Regions from separate parts of the Cupriavidus sp. 94F1 genome, predicted to be linked through region 3. Evidence: predicted binding sites of a transcription regulator. Region 3 holds the regulator's gene; each other region holds the start of a gene.
What was found. Region 3 encodes sigma-54, which starts transcription at its own class of promoters, with help from an activator protein. Its sites were predicted from a motif close to TGGCANGNAANCTGCTTT; they were not measured.

Region 1 (6,639 bases), on a different contig from region 3:
ATCAGGAAGGCCGTCTTCGGATAATCCTTGGCCACCTTGCGTGCCGCGCCTTCCACGGCGAACGACTCGCCGACGATCAGGCCGCTACCCTGTTCGGCGTACTGGCGCATCACGCGCTCGTAGTCCGCGTTCGACACGCTCTCCGAGAACACGTAGTCGATCTCGCCGCGCGACTTGGCCTCGTTGAGCGCCTTGTGGATGCGCGACACCCACTGCTGCTCCACGGGCACCGTGTACACCGCGGCCACCTTGATCTTCGACTGCGCCTGCGCGCCAGCCGGCAGACCCATGGCGGCCAGCGCAGTGGCCACCGCTGCGGCTTTCAGCCAGGTGCGACGATCGCTTCCCTTGTGCATGACTTCACTCCCCTTTTTCTGCGTTGTGTGCGCCCATGGCGCGTGGTTGATGGTTGTGATGGGACGGAAAGCGCCCGGCTCAGGCGCGCTCCGGGTCGGAATCGGGTGCCTGCAGCCCGCAGCCCCGCAGCAGCAAGGCCACCAGATGCTCGGTGGCGTGCTCGAAGTCGTCAGCGTCAAGCTGGCTCACGCCCAGCACGGCGCACACCTGCGCCTCGAAGTCGGCATAGGTCTGGGTGGCGGCCCAGATCGTGAAGAACAGGTGGTAAGGGTCCACCGGCGCCATCTGGCCGCCCTCGATCCACGCGCGGATCACCATCGCCTTGCGCGCCACCAGTTCGCGCAGGGCCTGGCGCAGGACGTTGCCGATCTCCGGCGCGCCGTGCAGCAGTTCGTTGGCGAACACGCGCGACGCATCGGGATGGCTCGCCGACAGGCGCATCTTGGCGCGGATGTACTGCTCCAGCGCCAGCCGTGGCGAGTGCTCGGCGCTGATGATGTCGGTCTCGGACAGCCATAGCGTCAGCGTGTGCGCCAGCACGGCGCGATACAGCACCTGCTTGGTCCGGAAGTAGTAGTGCAGGTTCGACTTGGGCACGCCCGCGCGGGCGGCAATATCGGCCATGGTGGCCCCGGCAAAGCCGGCCCGCGCGAAGACGTACTCGGCCGCGCGCACGATCAGCGCCTCGTTTTCCTGCCGGATGCGGCCGCCGGGCGGGCCGGACCGGGGCTCGATGCCGCGCGCCGGCGACGGCGCGCGCGCCAGGGCATCCATCACTTTGTGCCGTAGAGCCGGTCGCCGGCATCGCCAAGGCCCGGCACGATGTAGCCGTGCTCGTTCAACTCGCTGTCGATGGCGGCGGTGACGATGGCCACGTCGGGGTGGGCGGACTGCAGCGCGCGCAGCCCCGGACGCGAGGCGATCAGGCAGACGTACTTCATGGTGGTCACCCCGGCCTCCTTGAGCCGGTTGATCGCCGCGATGGCCGAGTTGCCGGTCGCCAGCATCGGGTCCACCACGATCACGAAGCGCTCCTGGATATCCTCGGGCATCTTGAAGTAGTACTCGATCGGCTCCAGCGTCTCGGGGTCGCGATACAGGCCGATATGCCCCACGCGCGCCGCCGGCAGCAGGTCCAGCATGCCGTCCAGGAAGCCATTGCCGGCCCGCAGGATCGACACCAGGCAGAGCTTCTTGCCCGACAGCACCGGCGACTGCATAGGCGCGATGGGCGTCTTGATGGCGATGGTCTCCATGGCCAGGTCGCGCGTGGCTTCGTAGGTCAGCAACTGGCTGATCTCGCGCACCAGGCGGCGGAAGTTGTCGGTGGTGGTGTCCTCGCTGCGCACCAGCGTGACCTTGTGCTGGACCAGCGGATGGTTGACCACCATCACGGCGGGCGCCGCGCTGGCTTCCGTTTCGGCAAAGGCCTGGACGGCCGTGGGTACGTCCGACATGTCGTTCATGGTGCGCTCCTTGGTCATCCGAAATTCGCCTGGCCGGGCGCGACGGGCCCCGGGCCCGCCACGCTCTGGCTGCCTGTCAGTCAGGACTGCCGTGCAATGCCGCGTTGCCGCTAGAACACCGTGCCGTCGCTCTGGATCGCGAAGGGCGGCGGCCCGCCCGGCGGCCGGCGCTGTGCCGCGATGCGGCGGCCCGCCGCCCACGTGCCGCCTTCCAGCACGCGCGCCAGCGGAAAGTCGGCTTCCTTGAGACCCAGCGCCTGGCGCACCGCATCGGCCACGAGGTCGAGCCCCGTCACGGTCAGTGCGCGCCACTCGACGATCTCGGGTTCGTCCACGGTATGGGTCCGGCTGGCGAACTCGCCGTCGCGCGGCACGGTCAGCTCGAAGTCATAGAGCAGCCCGCCGTTCCGGTATTCGGGCAGCCCGGTCAGCGCGTCGAGCCCCACCACCACCAGGCCGCCATCCTCCAGCGGCTCCAGCAGCGAATAGGTCAGCCACTGCGTGAGCTTGTGGAATGGCACCAGCCCGCCGGGCGCTGCCGGATGCCGCCAGCAGTCACCGAGCGACACGCCATCGATCTGCACGCGTCCCGGCCAGACCGGGCCCAGCGCCACCAGCAGCGTGCGCAGCACGAAGCCGGCCTCGATGCGGTTGTCCTTCGCATGCGCAGCCAGGTAGTCGAACAGGTTGCCCAGCCGCGCCGGCGTGCCGAAGACTGCCGGGGTGGCCTGCATGACCTCGCCCAGCCGCCGCAGCAGGCCGGCACGCCCTTCCAGGCCCACCAGCGGGTTGTGCTGCGCCACCTGGAAGGCCGTGGCGATGGTCGAGGCATCGATACGGGCCAGCCGCTCGGCATCGGCACGCAGCGGATCGCCCGATTCGGCCGAGAAGCCGCCCCGGGCAAACAGGTCGAAGCTGGCCACGCCGAGCCCTTCGGAGCGCGTCAGCATCATGTCGCTGGCCGGGTCGCGATAGCGCCAGTCGGGGCCTGCGCCGGCATCGAGCAGCACGCTCGGGATCACCAGGTCGATGCCGATGCGCGCCCGCTCGGCACAATGGTCGGCGCCCGACATGCCGGCGCGCTCGCACAGGATCTGCCAGCGGTTGATCGATTCCTGCCCCGGCCCGCCACTCTCGAAATGGCGCCAGCGGCTGTGGTAAGGCACCTGGAGATCGGGGTAGCGCCGCCGGATGGTGGCGGCCACGTAGTCGGCAATCGCGTGGATACGGTCCGGGTGCCAGGTAAACAGTTCAGACTCGCCGGATGCGACGAATTCGGTCACGACCGCGCAATGCGTGCGCACCGCTTCGCCGCTCAGCAGTGCGGAAGCGGGATGATCGGGCGGCACCGGGCTGTGCCAGCCGCTGCCCGTGCCGGGTTCGTGTCCGGTCGTACCTCCTGCGGAATACTCGTTCATTCGTTCAACCCCCTGCCCTTTGCCAGGGCGAGTTCGTTGGCATCCGGCGGCGTGTAGCTGGTGAAGTAACCCGCCGCCACCTTCGCATCGATTTCCACGCGCGCATCGGCCGGGATCAGCGCCTCGGGGATGGGCACCTGCTCCACCACCTCGATCCCCTGCGCCGTCAGCGCGCCATGCTTCATGTTGCTCATCGAGGCCCAGCGGTCGATCCGCCGGATCCCGAGCCAGTGAAAGACATCCGGCATCAGTTCCTGGAAGCGCATGTCCTGCACGCCGGCCACGCACTCGGTGCGCGCGAAATACGTTTCGGCGCGGTCGCCGCCTACCTGGCGCTTGCGTGCGTTGTAGACCAGGAACTTGGTCACCTCGCCCAGCGCGCGGCCTTCCTTCCGGTTATAGACCACCAGCCCGACGCCGCCCTGCTGGGCCATCTCGATACAGACCTCGATGCCATGCGCCAGGTAGGGCCGGCATGTGCAGATGTCCGATCCGAATACGTCCGAGCCATTGCATTCGTCGTGGACGCGGCAGGCCACCCGGGTCTCGGGCTGGCCCAGCTTGCTGATATCGCCAAAGAAATAGAGCGTCATGCCGCCGATAGGCGGCAGAAAGACCTTCAGGTCCGGCCGCGTGACCAGTTCCGGGAACATGCCGCCAGTCTGCTCGAACAGGCTGCGGCGCAGGATGCTCTCCTTGATATCGAACCGGCGCGCGATGCCGGGCAGGTACCAGACCGGATCGATGGCGGCCTTGGTGACGCGCACATCGCCGTTGGGATACAGGATGTCGCCATCCGGGGCCAGGCGGCCCGCCGTGATGGCGGCCAGCAATTCCGGCATGTTGATATGGGCGCGCGTGATGGCGATGGTGGGCCGGATGTCGAACCCGGCGGCGATGCGGTCGGCAAAGACCGTCGATACCAGATGGCCCCACGGATCGAGCGATACGATCTTGTCGGGGTCGCCCCACTGCGCATGGGGGCCGATCGGCTCGGCCGGCGCGGTGTCCGTCAGGTCGGGGCGATGCGCGCGCTGCAGGCTGCCCGAGGCCACGGCCAGCGCCCGGTAGATCGCATAGGCCCCGGCGTGCGTGCCAATCACGTTGCGCTGGGTCGGGTCGGTCAGGCTGGCGATCACGGGCCCCCGCCCGGCCGCCGTGGGCGCGCCCCAGTGGATCGGCTCGGCCGGCTTGTCGCGCCGCGCGTGCGAGGTCAGGACGATATGGTCGGACATGGTCGCCTCCCCGGTATGAAACCGGAACACGAATCCTGACCAGATGGTCAGGTTTATGTGTTCATAGTAGGCAACGTTCGTGCCAACGCCCAAGTGGGGTTGTTACCGTCCGTGGCATCCCGTACGCACCGGCGGCGTGCCTCGATGCGGCGCCCCGCAGGGCGCGTGCGGTACATCCCGGTGCAGCGCGCACCGGATTCCGGCGCGCCCCGCATCCGGCGTCGGCACCAACAAAAACGGCACGTTCGGTCGAACGTGCCGTTCTGGCGTTGGCATTGCGGGAGGATCAGCCTTCCGCCCGATGACCGAGGCGCCCGCGTCCCCACTGGGGCAGATCGGCCGTCAGCCAGTTCACCAGCGCACGCACCGGGCTGGCGGCCTCCACATAGCGGTGGAACAGCGCGCCGGCGACGTTACTGGCGACCCACGCCAGCCCCATGCCCAGCGCGTTGAGCCCGGGCCGGCCCGGCACCAGGTGGGTGACCACCGCATTGACCACCAGGCACACCGGAAAGTGCACCAGGAACACCGAATAGGAAATGCGGCCGAAATACGCGGTCAGGCGACCGGCGGGCCAGCTTTCCAGCCAGCCGCCACGACGCGAGACGGCCAGCAGCAGCGCCGTGGCCAGCGCCACCGCGATCCGCAGGCGGAAGTCCACCGCCAGCGCGGCCATTCCCATCGCGGCCAGCGCCAGCAGCGGCATGAACGAGCGGCCCGGATTCGACGCCCAGTAGGCCAGCGATCCCATGCCGTAAGCGCCAAAGAAATAGACGGCCCAGATGTCCCACGTGGCATCACGGTTGAACCAGAACAGCGAGGCCATCGCCAGCACGCCTACCATCGGCACGCCCAGCGGCAGCCCATCGCGGGCCACGGCGCGTGCCAGCCACAGCGCCAGCACCATCAACGCGAACAATTGCAAGTCGATGGCGATATACCAGACCCCGGCGGACAACGCGTCCACATCGAGGATGTTGTGCAGCAGCAGCACATGCGCGACGAATTGCGCCAGGTGCGGCGCGGCCGGGATGGAATCGTGCTGCATCCAGGTGCGGGCGATGGCGGCACCGGCAATCGCCACCAGGATGGCCGCGGCAAACGGCACCACCAGCTTCTGGTAGCGGCGCCAGATGGTCTGCAGGGGGCTCGCCACGGTCAGACGGCCGCCTGGCGCCAGGCTGCGCGCGGCCAGGAATCCGCTGATGACAAGGAAAACCTGCACGGCTATGCGCGCGTAGTCGGCCAGCCAGCCGATCAGGCCGGGCGCCAGGGTCTGGGCAGCATCGGACATCGGTCCGTAGAACGCCAGGTGGTGCAATACGATCAGCTGCGAGCTGACCGCCTTCAGAGCGTCTACACACGCCAGACGGGAAGGACGGGGGCTCATTTGTTATTTGCGGGGGTACAAAGTGGGCCGAATTGTACCCGCATCGGTGCATTCATCCGTCGATGGGCAGGTAACCGGCCCCGTAACGCTTGTAAATCGGGTTACGACGTGGCGAAAAGGCAACTTTCATTGCACTACTCTCGGGCATTAGCTAATAAGAAACAAATTCTTCGTGCCCGCTCTCCGGGGGTATACCCTTGCGTCTTTCCGTGCAGCTGCCTCACCCTCGAACATGTTCCAGTCTGTCGCTTTCCCCGCCGTCCGCCGCCTGATCGCTGGTGTTGCCCTGGCCGCCACCGTCGTGCCGGCCGTCCACGCACAGAGCCCGAGCCCGGTGCTCGACAAGATCCGCGATACCGGCACGATCACACTCGGCTATCGCGAATCGGCCCTGCCCTTCTCGTTCGCCGACGACAAGGGCCAGCCCGCCGGCTATGCGGTGGACCTGTGCCTGCGCGTGGCCGAGGCGGCCAAACAGAAGCTGGGACTGAAAGACCTGAAGGTGCGCTGGCTGCCGCTGACGCCCCAGAATCGTGTTCCCGCCATGGTCAACGGCCTGGCCGACCTGGATTGCGCACCGAACACCAACACGCTGGAGCGCCAGAAGCAGGTGGCCTTCAGTGTGTCGCACTATGTTTCCACCGTGCGCATGCTGGTGCGCGCCGATTCCGGCATCAAGTCGTTCAATGACCTGCGCGGCAAGACGGTGGTGACCAGTGCCGGTTCCACGGGCGACCGCCACGTGCGCCGCCTGAAGAGCGAGTATGGCTTCC
Region 2 (6,639 bases), on a different contig from region 3:
GTTTGCGGACTTCGCCATCGTGATGTGCGTGACCGATGCCACCACCACGCCGCCGTCGATCACGGCCGTGCTGGTCGATCTGGACCTGCCCGGCGTGACCGTCAGCACCGAGTACGTGCCGATGTCGGGCCAGCATATCGACGCCGACATCCGCTTCGAGAACGTGCGCGTGCCGCGCGCCAACATCTTTGGCGGCGAAGGGCGGGGGTTCAAGCTGGGCATGTCGCGCATCAACGTGAACCGGCTGCTGCATTGCCCTTCGATGCTGGGGCTGGCCGCGCGCGCCTACGAGGCATCGGTGGCGTACGCGGGCCAGCGCCGCCAGTTTGGCGGGCCGATTGCGCGCTTCCAGGCCATCCAGCATATGCTGGCCGACATGGCGGCGGCGCTGTGGGCGTGCGAGAGCATGATCGCGCAGACCGCGCTGCTGGCCGATGCCGGTGCCGACCTGCGCATGAAGGCGGCCGCGTGCAAGCTGTTCGTGTCGGAACGCTGCTTCGAGGTGGCCGACAAGGCCGTGCAGATCCACGGCAACCTGGGCGTCACGCGCGGGCATCCGGTGGAGCAGACCTGGCGCAAGCTGCGCATGTTCCGCATCTTCACGGGCACCAGCGAGATCCAGCGCAACACCATCGCCAAGGCCATCCTGGACCCGGCGGGGGCCTGACTGCGCGCCACACACAGGCCGCACATCAAAAAACACAGGAGACAACATGAATCGTCGTCAATGGCTGGGTACGGCAGGCGCCGCAGCCGGTGCCGCCGCACTGGGGGGCGTGATGAGCCGCGTGGCCGTGGCCGCCGCGCCGTATCCGTCGCGCCCGATCCGGCTGATCGTGCCGTTCATCGCGGGCACCGCGCCCGATTCCATCGCCCGCACCATCTCGGCGGAACTGTCGCCGGTGCTGGGGCAGCCGCTGGTGGTGGAGAACATCGGCGGGGCCGGCGGCATCATCGGCGCCCGGGCGCTGAAGCGCGCCGAGCCCGATGGCTACACGCTGGGTATCCTGGCCAACCAGCACGTGATCAACGTCCATCTGTACAAGGACCAGCCCTACGACGCCGCCCGCGACTTCACGGCGATCTCGGCGCTGTCGGGCGGCCCGGTGGTGCTGGCGGTGCCGGCGTCGTCGCCCTTCAGGACGGCGCGCGAGCTGATCGACGCGATGAAGCAGAAGCCCGGCGCGCTGAACTACGGCTCGGGCGGCAAGGGCAGCGTCTCGCATCTGGCCGTGGAATCGCTGCTGCACCAGCACCATGTCGAGGCCGTGCATATCCCGTACAAGGGCGCCAGCGAGATATTGACGTCGATGCTGAGCGGCCAGACGCAGTTCGGCATGCCGGTGATGTCCACGGCGGCGCCGTTCCTGCGCAACGGCCAGATCCGCGCGCTGGCGGTGTCATCGGCCGCGCGGACCAGCTACTTCCCGAACGTGCCGACGCTGGCCGATTCGCTGCCGCCGGGCTTCGTACTCGATAACTGGAGCGGCCTGTTCGCCCCGGCCGGCCTGCCGGCGCCCATGGCGAAACGGCTATTCGATGCGGTGGCGGCGCTGCAGGGGAGCGGAAAGCTAGACGCGACGATGAAGGCCAATGCGGGGGAACTTCGGAAGAGCGATTCACCGGCCCAGTTCACGCGGATGGTGGCAGCGGACAACGCGCGGTATGGGAAGCTGATCGGGGAGATTGGGATGCGGGGGGAGGCGGGGTGACTTCATCGCCGGCCAGAAATGAAAAAAGCCCCGGGGAAAGTCCGGGGCTTTTTCAGATGTGGCCTATTTCTACTTAACCACCTGCCGGAGCAACGATCGGGCAGCTTGCCGGAGCGTAATTTGCGCTCCAGCTCGACGACGTGCCAGCGGTCATGCTGCAGCTCCAGCTGCCGGTGTTTGCCACACGGTTCCACGTAATGACGGCGCCAGAGACTGCAGCCGATGCCGTATTGCCCAATGTGGCCGAGATGGTCATCGGGTCAGTCGTCAGCACGACGACAGGAATGCCGCCAGCGTTAGTTAGCAAGGTCGATACGGTGCGGCCAGGATTGCACTCCGTCGCGCCCGGGTTTGCCGACGTCACAACAGTCGTGCGACCTTCATTCAGGCAGGTTTCGACAGCCGTGCGCAGCGCCGACGTTTCACCGATCACGCGATTGATCTGCGACTTCGCGACATACGATTGATATTGCGGAATCGCAATCGCAGCCAGGATACCGATGATCGCGACCACGATCATCAGTTCGATCAGCGTGAAACCCTTCTGGACCCGTTGGTGGATTCCCATCCGTGCTTTTTTCATGGAATTGACCCCTTTGAATTAGTTGAGAACAGCAGCTGCTGTCGGGGTCCTATAGAGCAACAGGTGTGCCAGGTCACATTTCGGCTAGAAATCGTTGAAATGTGAGATTTCTTGTCACCTGTAACCAGATGTGTCTGCCAAATCCTGTCACCCCACTCTGGTAGGGTGTGGCTCAAGATGCATAAAGTGACGGATTTTGTCAGAAAAAGTGGCGCTTAATTCGCCCTTAATCTGAGTTCAGCGCGGCTGAAACACGATTACCGCCATGCCGGCGACGGCGATTGTGACACCTGTCATATCCCAGATGCTGGGCCGCACGCCGTCCACCAGCCAGAGCCAGACGATGGCCACTGCTATATAGATACCGCCGTAGGCGGCATAGACCCGGCCCGAGGCGTCGGGGTGCAAGGTCAGCAGCCAGGCAAAGACCGCCAGCGAAGCCGCGCCGGGCAGCAGCACCCAGGGGCTGGCGTTCTGGCGCAGCCAAAGGTAGGGCAGGTAGCAGCCGAGGATTTCGGCCAGGGCGGTCAGGACGTAGAGCACAACGGTCTTCATTGGATTGTTTGTCTTGGTTGATGGAAGGTGCTGGCGGTTCAAATTGCCATATGCCGGCAAGCTGAACCTCGATGCCCTCTCCCCCGGCCCCTCTCCCGCCGGCGTGAGAGGGGAGCAAAACGCAAGCCTTTGAAGGCCTCGTGGTGTTCTCCCCTCTCCCATGAAATGGGAGAGGGGTTGGGGGAGAGGGCAAGCCCATCCCCATCCACCGCCCCCAAATCCCACTACCCCACCGCCGCCTTCAACGCCGCCACCAGCGGCTTCACCAGATCGTTCTCCTCTGACTCCCGCCGCCACATCACGCCCACAGGCGGCAAATCCCAACTCAGGGAAAACGGCAGCGTCGCCGCGTCGCCCAGTTCGATCAGTTCGGCGGCCACGGCACGCGGCACGATGGTGATGGCGTCGGGCTGGCTGCGCAGCAGCGTGGCCATCGGCTTGATCGAGTAGGTTTCGACGATCGGCAGCGGCGGCGCCACGCCGGCCACCGCGAACATCGTATTGATCGTACGGCGTACCGGCGTATGCGGCGGCGGCAGAATCCAGTCGAGTTCGGCCAGCCGCTTCCAGTCGAGGTCGCCGCGCGACAGCCGCGCCCTGGCCCGCGAAGGTACCACGAGCACTGGCTCTTCCCGGTACAGCGGCTCCTGCACGATGTCTTCCCCCGCCAGGTAGAACGAGCGCGCAATCGCGCAGTCCAGTTCGTGCTGGCGCAGCGCGCCGACCAGTTCGTCGGTGGTGCCCTCGCGCACGACCACCGAGAGGCGTGGCTGCTGGTTGAGCCCGTACGCCAGCGCGGCGTCCAGCACCGCGCGGGCCGTGTAGGGGATCACGCCCAGCCGCAGCCGGCCACGCCGGCCGGCCTCGATCACCGCCAGTTGCCGGCCCAGCGCCTCGGCATCGGCCAGCGTCATGCGCGCGTGGCTCAGCACGGCAGCGCCGGTGGCGGTGGGCTCCAGGCCGTTGCGCGTGCGCGTGAACAGCGGCGTCATGAAGATGTCCTCGATCTCGCGCAGGGCCTTGGTCACGGCCGGCTGGGACAGGTTCATCTCGGCCGCCACGCGCGACACGGATCGCTGCCGCTCCAGCGCCAGCAGCAGCGGCAAATGGCGCAGACGCAGGCGCGACACGATCTGATGCAGCAACTTGTCGGTGGCAATCGGCATGGCGGGGCGAGAAGGCGGCGAATGGGTATAACCGAATGGTAATGCAACGATAAGTTATTCGACGTTGGCAGTTATTTCGGCTGCCTATACTCGAACCACAAATCAAATGCATCAAACAGGAGTCATTTGCCCATGTTCACGACACGCCCCGAGATCGTCGGCACGTTCGGCGTCGCTGCTTCCACCCACTGGCTGGCCACCCAGACGGCCATGGGCGTGCTGGAGCGCGGCGGCAATGCGTTCGATGCAGCCGTGGCGGCGGGCTTCGTGCTGCAGGTGGTGGAACCGCACCTGAACGGCCCCGGCGGCGAGGTGCCGATCCTGTTCTGGAGCGAAAAGGACCGCGCGGTGCGCTCGGTCTGCGGCCAGGGCCCGGCCCCGGCGCTGGCCGACCCGGAGGCGCTGCGCAAGCAGGGCATGGAACTGATGCCCGGTATCGGCCTGATGCCCGCCACGGTGCCCGGCGCGTTCGGCGCGTGGCTGACCATGCTGCGCGACCATGGCACGTGGTCGCTGGCCGACGTGCTGGCGCCGGCCATCGGTTACGCACGCAACGGCTTCCCGCTGGTGCCGCGCATCTCGCAGGCCATCCTGGCCGTGCAGCAGCTGTTCCGTGACGAATGGCACAGTTCGGCCGATACCTGGCTGCCCGATGGCCGCGTGCCGCGTCCCGGCGCACTACATACGCTGCCCGTGCTGGCCGATACCTACACACGCATCGTCGAGACGGCCGTGAGCCGGAGCGACAGCCGCGAAGGCCAGATCGACGCGGCGATGCACTGCTGGTATCGCGGCTTCGTGGCCGAGGCCATCGACGCATACTGCCGCACCACCCCCGTGCGCGACACCACCGGCGAGAAGCACACCGGCCTGCTGCGCTACGACGACCTGGCCGGCTGGAAGCCCACCGTGGAAGCGCCGGTCTCGCTCGACTTCGGCCGCTATGCGGTGGCCAAGTGCGATATCTGGAGCCAGGGCCCGATGTTCCTGCAGCAGCTTGGCATGCTGCGCCACGCCAATCTGGATGCCCACGCGCCGACCTCGCCCGAATTTGTCCACACCATTGCCGAGGCCGCCAAGCTGGCGATGGCCGACCGCACGGCCTGGTACGGCGATCCGTTGTTCGAGGACAGTCCGCTCTGTGCGCTGCTCAATCCGCATTACCTGGCCGCGCGGGCCGCGCTGATCGGCGACCGCGCGTCGCTGACGATGCAGCCGGGCGCGCTCAAGGGCCGCGCGCCGCGTATGCCGGACCTGACCGTGGCCGACCGCACGCTAGCCGCGGCAGATACGCGCTTCGGCATCGGCGAGCCCACGTTCGCGGCGCTGCCGCCGGTCAGCGAATGGGCCGAGCGCGAAGTGTTCGTCGGCGATACCTGCCATATCGACGTGATTGACCGCCACGGCAACATGGTGGCGGCTACGCCGTCGGGCGGCTGGCTGTCGTCGAGCCCCACCATTCCGGCGCTGGGCTTTGCGCTGAACACGCGCCTGCAGATGACGTGGCTGGAGCCGGGCCTGCCCAATACGCTGGCACCGGGCAAGCGCCCATGCACCACGTTGTCGCCGTCGCTGTGCCTGCGCGATGGGGAACCGTATATGGTCTTCGGCACGCCCGGCGGCGACCAGCAGGACCAATGGTCGCTGGCCTTCTTCATGCGCCATGCGGTGCACGGCATGAACCTGCAGGAAGCGATCGACGCGCCGGCCTGGCATATCGACCATTTCCCGCAATCGTTCTGGCCGCGCCAGACCACGCTGAACCGCATCACCGTCGAGTCGCGCTTCCCGGCCACCACCATCGAAGCCCTGCGCGCCCGCGGGCACGAAGTTCGCGTAGGGGAAGACTGGTCCGAAGGCCGCATGTCGGCGTGCACGCGCGAGCGCGACGGCAAGGGTCGCCTGGTGCTGCGCGCGGGCGCCAATGCGCGCGGCATGCAGGGTTATGCCGTGGGCCGCTGAATCGCATCACATCAGACAGTTCGAAGACAGAAGGGGAGTTGCATCATGAGGTCCGTATTGAAAAGCCTGCTGTGCGGTGCCGCCGCGCTGGCCATGTCGTTCGCCGGCCACGCCGGGGCCGCCGACACCTATCCCGCCAAGCCGGTCACGCTGATCGTGCCCTGGGCCGCCGGCGGTTCCACCGACATCCTGGCGCGCGTGCTGTCCGAGCACCTGACAAAGTCGCTGGGCCAGCCGGTGATCGTCGACAACAAGCCCGGTGCGTCGGGCAACATCGGCTCGGCGATGGTGGCGCGTGCCCAGCCCGACGGCTACACGCTGCTGATCGGCTCGATGAGCACGCACGCCATGAACCCGGCGCTGATGGCCAACATGCCGTTCAAGGGCGTGGAGGATTTCACGCCGCTGGGCCTGCTGGCCTACGTGACCAACACGATGGTCGTGCATCCGTCGGTGCCGGCCAATAACGTCAAGGAACTGGTCGCCTACGCCCGCGCCAATCCCGGCAAGCTGGCCTACGCCAGCGCCGGGCCCGGCTCGACCAACCACCTGAGCGCCGTGCTGTTCGAGAAGATGGCGGGCATCCAGATGCTGCACGTGCCGTACAAGGGCGGTGCGCCGGCCGTGGTGGATACCGTGGCGGGTCAGACCCAGCTGCTGT
Region 3 (6,639 bases):
CCTGGACGGCGCCGTGGCACAGGAAGCCTGCCCGCTGAACCTGGCCCCCACGGCCAGCACCACGGCCGCGCTGGCCCTGGGCGACGCCCTGGCAGTGGCCGTGCTCGACGCCCGCGGCTTCGGCGAGGAAGACTTTGCCCGCTCTCACCCGGGCGGTGCGCTGGGCCGCAAGCTGCTGACCCACGTGCGCGATGTCATGCGCACCGGCAATGCCGTGCCGGAGGTGCGCGAAAGCACGCCGCTGGCCCAGGCGCTGATGGAAATCACGCGCAAGGGCATGGCCATGACCGCCGTGGTGGACCCCGAAGGCCGGGCCGTGGGCGTGTTCACCGATGGCGACCTGCGCCGCCTGCTGGAAACCCCGCGCGACTGGAAGACCGTGCCGATCGGCGAGGTCATGCACCACAACCCGCGTACGGTCCATCTTGACCAGCTCGCCGTGGAAGCCGTGCAGATCATGGAAACGAACCGCATCAACCAGTTGCTCGTCGTCGATGGCGACGGCCGCCTGGTGGGCGCGCTCCATATCCATGACCTGACGCGCGCCAAGGTCATCTGAACGATGCCGGACTTCCTGTCCAGACTCACCGGCATGATCATGCGGCTGCTGCCGCTGCTGCTGATGGCCATCGTCGCCGGCAGCACGTTCTGGCTGGTGCAGCTGAACTCGCCGCGCGAGGCCAGCGAGCAGTCGCGCGTCAAGCGCCATGAGCCCGACTACTGGATGGACCGTTTCTCGGCCACCGAACTGGCCGAGGACGGCACCACCAAGCTGCGCTTCACGGGCGTGAAGATGGTGCACTTCGAGGACGACCAGACCTACGAGGTGACCACCCCGGCCATGCGTTCGTACGAGCCGGACCGCCCGCCGGTCACCGCCAATTCCCAGCGCGGCACCATGAACGCCGAGGGCTCGATCATCGATCTCTACGGCAATGCGTTCGTGGTCCGCCAGGCCGGCGTCGATCCGTCCAAGGACCCGCGCATGACCGCGGCATCGCAATACTTCCAGTTGCTGGTCAATGACGACATCGTCAAGACCGACAAGGCGGTGGAGCTGACGCGCGGCCCGTCGGTCATGACGGCCAACGGCATGATCTTCAACAACGTCACCCGCGAAGTACAATTGCTGGGCAACGTACGCGGCACCATCATCATGAACCCGCCGCAGGGGCAGGCCAGGACCCAGTGACCCCGGGGGACGCAAACGCTCCGGCGCATCCTGGCCGCCGTCTTTATCTCACCATTCGCCAAACATGACTGCATCCCTGACGACATCGCCCTGTCGCCGCCTCGCGCCCGCCCTGCTGGCGTCCATCGCCGCCCTCGGCCTGACGCTGGCCGCGCCGGCCTTTGCCGAGCGCGCCGACCAGGGCAAGCCGCTGGTGCTGGAGGCCGACAACGCCAGCTACGATGACGTCAAGCAGATCTACACCCTTACCGGCAACGTGGTGCTGACCAAGGGCACCATGGTGCTGAAGTCCGACGCGGCCGAGCTGCGCACCGACCCCGAGGGTTACCAGTACGCCATCGCCACGTCCAAGCCCGGCCGTCAGGCGTATATCCGCCAGAAGCGCGACGGCGTGGACGAGTACATCGACGGCTGGGGCGACCGCATCGAATACGACGGCAAGTCCGAGATCAACAAGCTGATCGGGCATGCCCGCGCGGCGCGCGTGTCGGGCGTGGGCGCGAAGATCATCGACGAGATCCGCGGCGCCGTGATCACCTACGACAGCCGCAACGAGTACTACACCGCCACCGGCGGCGACAACAACACCACGGCCGGCAATACGTCGGGCCGCGTGCGCGCGGTGCTGTCGCCGCGCTCGGACGCCAGCGCCCCCGCCGCTGCGGGCGCACCGCTGGATCTGAAGCCGTCCACCGCGCCCAAGCCTTAACGCCTTACCTCCAGCCAGTCCTGATGAACGATTCCGCCACGCTCACCGCCTCTGCCACGTCCTCCGCATCCGCCGTCCGCACCGACAGCAGCACGCTGGTCGTGCGTCACCTGAAGAAACGCTACGGCACGCGCACGGTGGTCAAGGACGTATCGCTCGACGTGAAAAGCGGCGAGGTGGTGGGGCTGCTGGGCCCCAACGGCGCCGGCAAGACCACGTCGTTCTACATGATCGTGGGGCTGGTGGCGCTGGACGAAGGCGACATCGTGCTCGACGACGAGCACATCAGCGGACTGGCCATCCACGAACGCGCCCGCATGGGCCTGTCGTACCTGCCGCAGGAAGCGTCGGTATTCCGCAAGCTCAACGTGGAAGAGAACATCCGCGCGGTGCTGGAACTGCAGGTGGAAAACGGCAAGCCGCTGCCCAAGGCCGAAATCGAACGCCGCCTGGATTCGCTGCTCGACGACCTGCAGATCGCCCATCTGCGCAACAACCCGGCGCTGTCGCTGTCGGGCGGCGAGCGCCGCCGCGTGGAAATCGCGCGTGCGCTGGCGTCGTCCCCGCGCTTCATCCTGCTCGACGAACCGTTCGCCGGCGTGGACCCGATCGCCGTGGGCGAAATCCAGCGCATCGTGAGCTTCCTGAAGGCGCGCAATATCGGCGTGCTGATCACCGACCATAACGTGCGCGAAACGCTGGGTATCTGCGACCACGCGTACATCATCAGCGAAGGCACCGTGCTGGCCGCCGGCCAGCCCGAGGAAATCATCGCCAACGAGTCGGTGCGCCGCGTCTATCTGGGCGAGAACTTCCGCATGTAAGACCGTGCCGCCTCCGCGGCCACACTGCCGACAGGTTTTCGGCAGGTCATCGGCAGGTCATTTTTACCGCACTTGCCCGCGGCTATTTCAAAGCCGTTGCCGATCAGGAAGCCGAAGCGATAGGTTGTAGCAAATTCCGTTCCAACAACGGAAAGATGCGCATAGAATAGGTCGCATGAAACCTTCGCTTCAGCTCCGCCTCTCCCAACATCTGGCCCTCACGCCGCAACTGCAGCAGTCCATCCGGCTGCTTCAGCTTTCCACGCTCGAACTGCAACAGGAGGTGGAACAGGCGCTGACGGAAAACCCGCTGCTGGAACGCGAGAACGACTGGATCGAAAGCCCGCTGCGCGTGGCGGCTGACGGCTCCGTCAATCTGCAAAGCGCCCCGGCGCCGGCCCCGTCCGAACCGCAGGCCAACGGCGACGATCGCAGCGAACATGCGTCCGGCGGCGAGGAAGAAGGCTTCAGCGATTCCGGTGCCGAGGACTACGGCAACGACTGGAGCCTCGACGACTTCGCGCGCCGCCCGCAGAACGACGAAGACGAAAAGACGCCGATGCAGTTGCGCGATGCGGATCCCACGCTGCGCGAGTACCTGATGGAACAGCTGACGCCGCTCAAGATTTCGGCGCGCGACAAGGGCCTGGCCATCTTCCTCATCGAATCGCTCGACGACGACGGATACCTGAGTGCGTCACTCGAGGAAATCTGCACCGAACTGCCCGAAGAACTCGAATTCGAGGTGGAAGAAGTACAGGCGATGCTGACGCTGCTGCAGAGCTTCGATCCGCCCGGCGTGGGCGCGCGCAATGCCGCCGAATGCCTGAGCCTGCAATTGAAACGGTTGCAGCATCCTCAGCGCGAACTGGCCCTGTCCATCGTCAATCACCATCTTGAACTGCTGGCGGTCAGGGATTACACGCGCCTCAAGAAAGCGCTGCAGGTGGACGACATTGCACTAAAGGCGGCGCACGACCTGATCCGCTCGCTGGCACCGTACCCAGGACATGCGTACAGCCGCCCCGAGGCCGATTTCGTGGTGCCGGACGTGTTCGTGCGCAAGAGCGGCAGCGGCTGGATTGCCCAGCTGAATCCGGATGTGATGCCGCGCCTGCGCATCAACGACATGTACGCGCAGATCTTGCGCGGTGCAAAAGGCGAAGCGGGGGCTGCGGGACTGCAACAAAAGCTGCAGGAAGCGCGGTGGCTTATCAAGAACATCCAGCAAAGATTCGACACGATCCTGCGTGTGGCGCAGGCAATTGTGGAGCGTCAGAAGAACTTTTTTTCGCACGGCGAAATAGCGATGCGGCCCTTGGTTTTGCGGGAAATTGCCGATACACTCGGTTTACATGAGTCGACCATTTCCCGGGTGACCACGAACAAATACATGGCCACGCCAATGGGTACTTTCGAGTTGAAGTACTTCTTTGGTAGCCACGTCTCCACGGAGACGGGCGGCGCGGCCTCTTCCACGGCGATCCGCGCGCTGATCAAGCAACTGATAGGAGCCGAAGAACCCAGGAATCCTCTTTCCGACAGCCGCATCGCCGAATTGCTGGGCGAACAGGGCTTTGTGGTCGCACGCCGCACGGTGGCCAAATATCGCGAAGCACTGAAGATCCCCGCAGTCAATCTCCGCAAGTCTTTGTAGCCGAGCCGCAACCGCCTGCCTGGTGCGGCTCTTTCAGAAGGAGAAGCGCTATGAACTTCAAGATCAGTGGACACCACCTCGACATCACGCCGCCGCTGCGTGAGTATGTGGAAACGAAACTGGAGCGAATTGTCAGGCATTTCGATCAGGTCATTGGCGTGAGCGTGCTGCTATCTGTCGACAACCACAAGGAAAAGGACAAGCGTCAGTACGCGGAAATCAATCTGCATCTCAAGGGCAAGGACATCTTCGTCGAAGCGCACCATGAAGACCTGTACGCTGCGATCGACTGTCTGGTCGACAAGCTCGACCGGCAGGTGATCCGCTACAAGGACCGCGTGCAGGGTCATGACCGGGAAGCGGTCAAGTACCAGATGGCTGAAGCCCAGCTACAGCAACAATAGGCTGGCAAATCCTTGACTGCCCCTCGAGGCGGACGTCAGCGTCCCCGAGAGGACTGACAGGAAGAGAGCAAAGCCGCGCATCTGCGCGGCTTTTTTGATGGGTGCGCGCCCGCGTCGGGCTGACATTCTCCGTTACCTTCCCACCACGGCCGAAACCAATTGATTTGCCGGGGGTGTTCGCATCTTGCGCGGCTCGGTGTATGCTGCGCCATACAAGAACGACAGGCAGAACGGTCCCGGTGACCCGAACGGCAGGCCACGTGACGGAAGATCATGCGGGCGCCGGCGGCAATATCCGGGTGGGCAATCCGGCCGGCCAATCCGCGGCACCACCCGCGGCGCCGGCGCTGCAGTGCACAAGCGCGCTGTGGCCCTGCTCTATAATGAGCCGGACGTTCCAATGCGGGCGTCCACCAAGCACTCGATATCCTGAATTGCCCCATCCGGCGGGACGGCATTTGTGCGCCGTATCGCCAACCTGACTTCTCGTGCATCGCCCATGAATCGTTTGGCCAAATTGCTGCCACCCGGCAACATCCATCTCGACGTCACCGTCACCAGCAAGAAGCGGGTCTTCGAGCAAGCCGGGCTCCTGTTCGAGAACAACCATGGTGTGGCCCGCGCCACCGTCACGGACAACCTTTTCGCCCGCGAATCGCTGGGTTCGACCGGCCTGGGTGCCGGCGTCGCCATTCCGCACGGCCGTATCAAGGGCCTGAAGCAGCCGCTGGCCGGCTTCATGCGCCTGGCCGAGCCGATTCCGTTCGAATCGCCCGACGGCAAGCCGGTCTCGCTGCTGATTTTCCTGCTGGTGCCCGAACAGGCCACCCAGCAGCACCTCGAAATTCTCTCGGAAATCGCACAGTTGCTGTCGGACCGCGAGATGCGCGAAGGGCTGGCCACGCTGCCCACGCCCGAAGCCGTCCACCAGTTGCTGATCGAATGGCATCCGTGACGATCCGCAGGCCGGCCTGGCTGGCCGCCTGAAGCCATACCGCCCCCCTCGTAGAAAGCATCCCGCATGGAACTCACCGGCGTCACCTCGCAGTCGATCTTCGACGACAACGCAGCCGACATCAAACTGTCGTGGGTCGCCGGTCTGGAAGGTGCCGACCGGGCCTTTGACGTCGAATTCGCTCGCGAAGCCACTTCCGCCGCCGATCTGGTGGGCCACCTGAACCTGATCCACCCCAACCGGATCCAGGTGCTGGGCAAACCCGAAATCCAGTATTACCAACGCCTGGACGACGAACCGCGCAAGCGCCAGATGGGCGAACTGATCCTGCTGGAGCCGCCGTTCCTGGTGGTGGCCGACGGCATGGAGCCCCCGCCCGACCTGGAACTGCGCTGCACGCGCTCGTCGACCCCGCTGTTCACCACGCCGGTGTCCTCGGCGGCCGTGATCGATCACCTGCGCCTCTACCTGTCGCGCATCTCCGCGCCGCGCGTGACGATGCACGGGGTATTTCTGGACATCCTCGGCATGGGCGTGCTGATCATGGGCGAATCGGGCCTGGGCAAGAGCGAGCTGGGCCTGGAACTGATTTCGCGCGGCCACGGCCTCGTGGCGGACGATGCCGTCGATTTCGTCCGGCTGGGCCCCGACTTCATCGAAGGCCGCTGCCCGCCGCTGTTGCAGAACCTGCTCGAAGTGCGCGGCCTGGGCCTGCTCGATATCAAGACGATCTTTGGCGAAACGGCGGTGCGCCGGAAGATGAAGCTCAAGCTCGTGGTGCAGCTGGTACGTCGCAATGATGGCGAATTCGAACGGCTGCCGCTCGATTCCCAGTACCTCGACGTGCTGGGCCTGCCGATCCACATGGTGAAGATCCAGGTGGCGGCCGGCCGAAACC

Region 1: the regulator sigma-54 is predicted to act here: its motif matches at 4,544-4,561, upstream of AC3FJ6_RS13915 (GTP cyclohydrolase II).
Region 2: the regulator sigma-54 is predicted to act here: its motif matches at 2,349-2,366, upstream of AC3FJ6_RS15650 (pilin).

Annotation. Positions count from the first base shown of each region.
Region 1 is NZ_JBYOJT010000005.1:44,473-51,111, forward strand. Features, by position in the region: gene AC3FJ6_RS13895 (BMP family protein) at 1-290, opposite strand, end outside; gene AC3FJ6_RS13900 (TetR family transcriptional regulator C-terminal domain-containing protein) at 436-1,131, opposite strand; gene upp (uracil phosphoribosyltransferase) at 1,131-1,823, opposite strand; gene AC3FJ6_RS13910 (URC4/urg3 family protein) at 1,934-3,241, opposite strand; gene AC3FJ6_RS13915 (GTP cyclohydrolase II) at 3,238-4,476, opposite strand; gene AC3FJ6_RS13920 (acyltransferase family protein) at 4,763-5,866, opposite strand; gene AC3FJ6_RS13925 (amino acid ABC transporter substrate-binding protein) at 6,099-6,639, shown strand, end outside.
Region 2 is NZ_JBYOJT010000005.1:445,274-451,912, reverse strand. Features, by position in the region: gene AC3FJ6_RS15660 (acyl-CoA dehydrogenase family protein) at 1-667, shown strand, start outside; gene AC3FJ6_RS15655 (tripartite tricarboxylate transporter substrate-binding protein) at 714-1,712, shown strand; gene AC3FJ6_RS15650 (pilin) at 1,786-2,295, opposite strand; gene AC3FJ6_RS15645 (YnfA family protein) at 2,533-2,850, opposite strand; gene AC3FJ6_RS15640 (LysR family transcriptional regulator) at 3,075-4,016, opposite strand; gene AC3FJ6_RS15635 (gamma-glutamyltransferase family protein) at 4,149-5,978, shown strand; gene AC3FJ6_RS15630 (Bug family tripartite tricarboxylate transporter substrate binding protein) at 6,024-6,639, shown strand, end outside.
Region 3 is NZ_JBYOJT010000003.1:12,133-18,771, forward strand. Features, by position in the region: gene AC3FJ6_RS07720 (KpsF/GutQ family sugar-phosphate isomerase) at 1-559, shown strand, start outside; gene lptC (LPS export ABC transporter periplasmic protein LptC) at 563-1,192, shown strand; gene lptA (lipopolysaccharide transport periplasmic protein LptA) at 1,257-1,901, shown strand; gene lptB (LPS export ABC transporter ATP-binding protein) at 1,925-2,725, shown strand; gene AC3FJ6_RS07740 (RNA polymerase factor sigma-54) at 2,901-4,382, shown strand; gene hpf (ribosome hibernation-promoting factor, HPF/YfiA family) at 4,433-4,786, shown strand; gene AC3FJ6_RS07750 (PTS sugar transporter subunit IIA) at 5,286-5,741, shown strand; gene hprK (HPr(Ser) kinase/phosphatase) at 5,808-6,639, shown strand, end outside.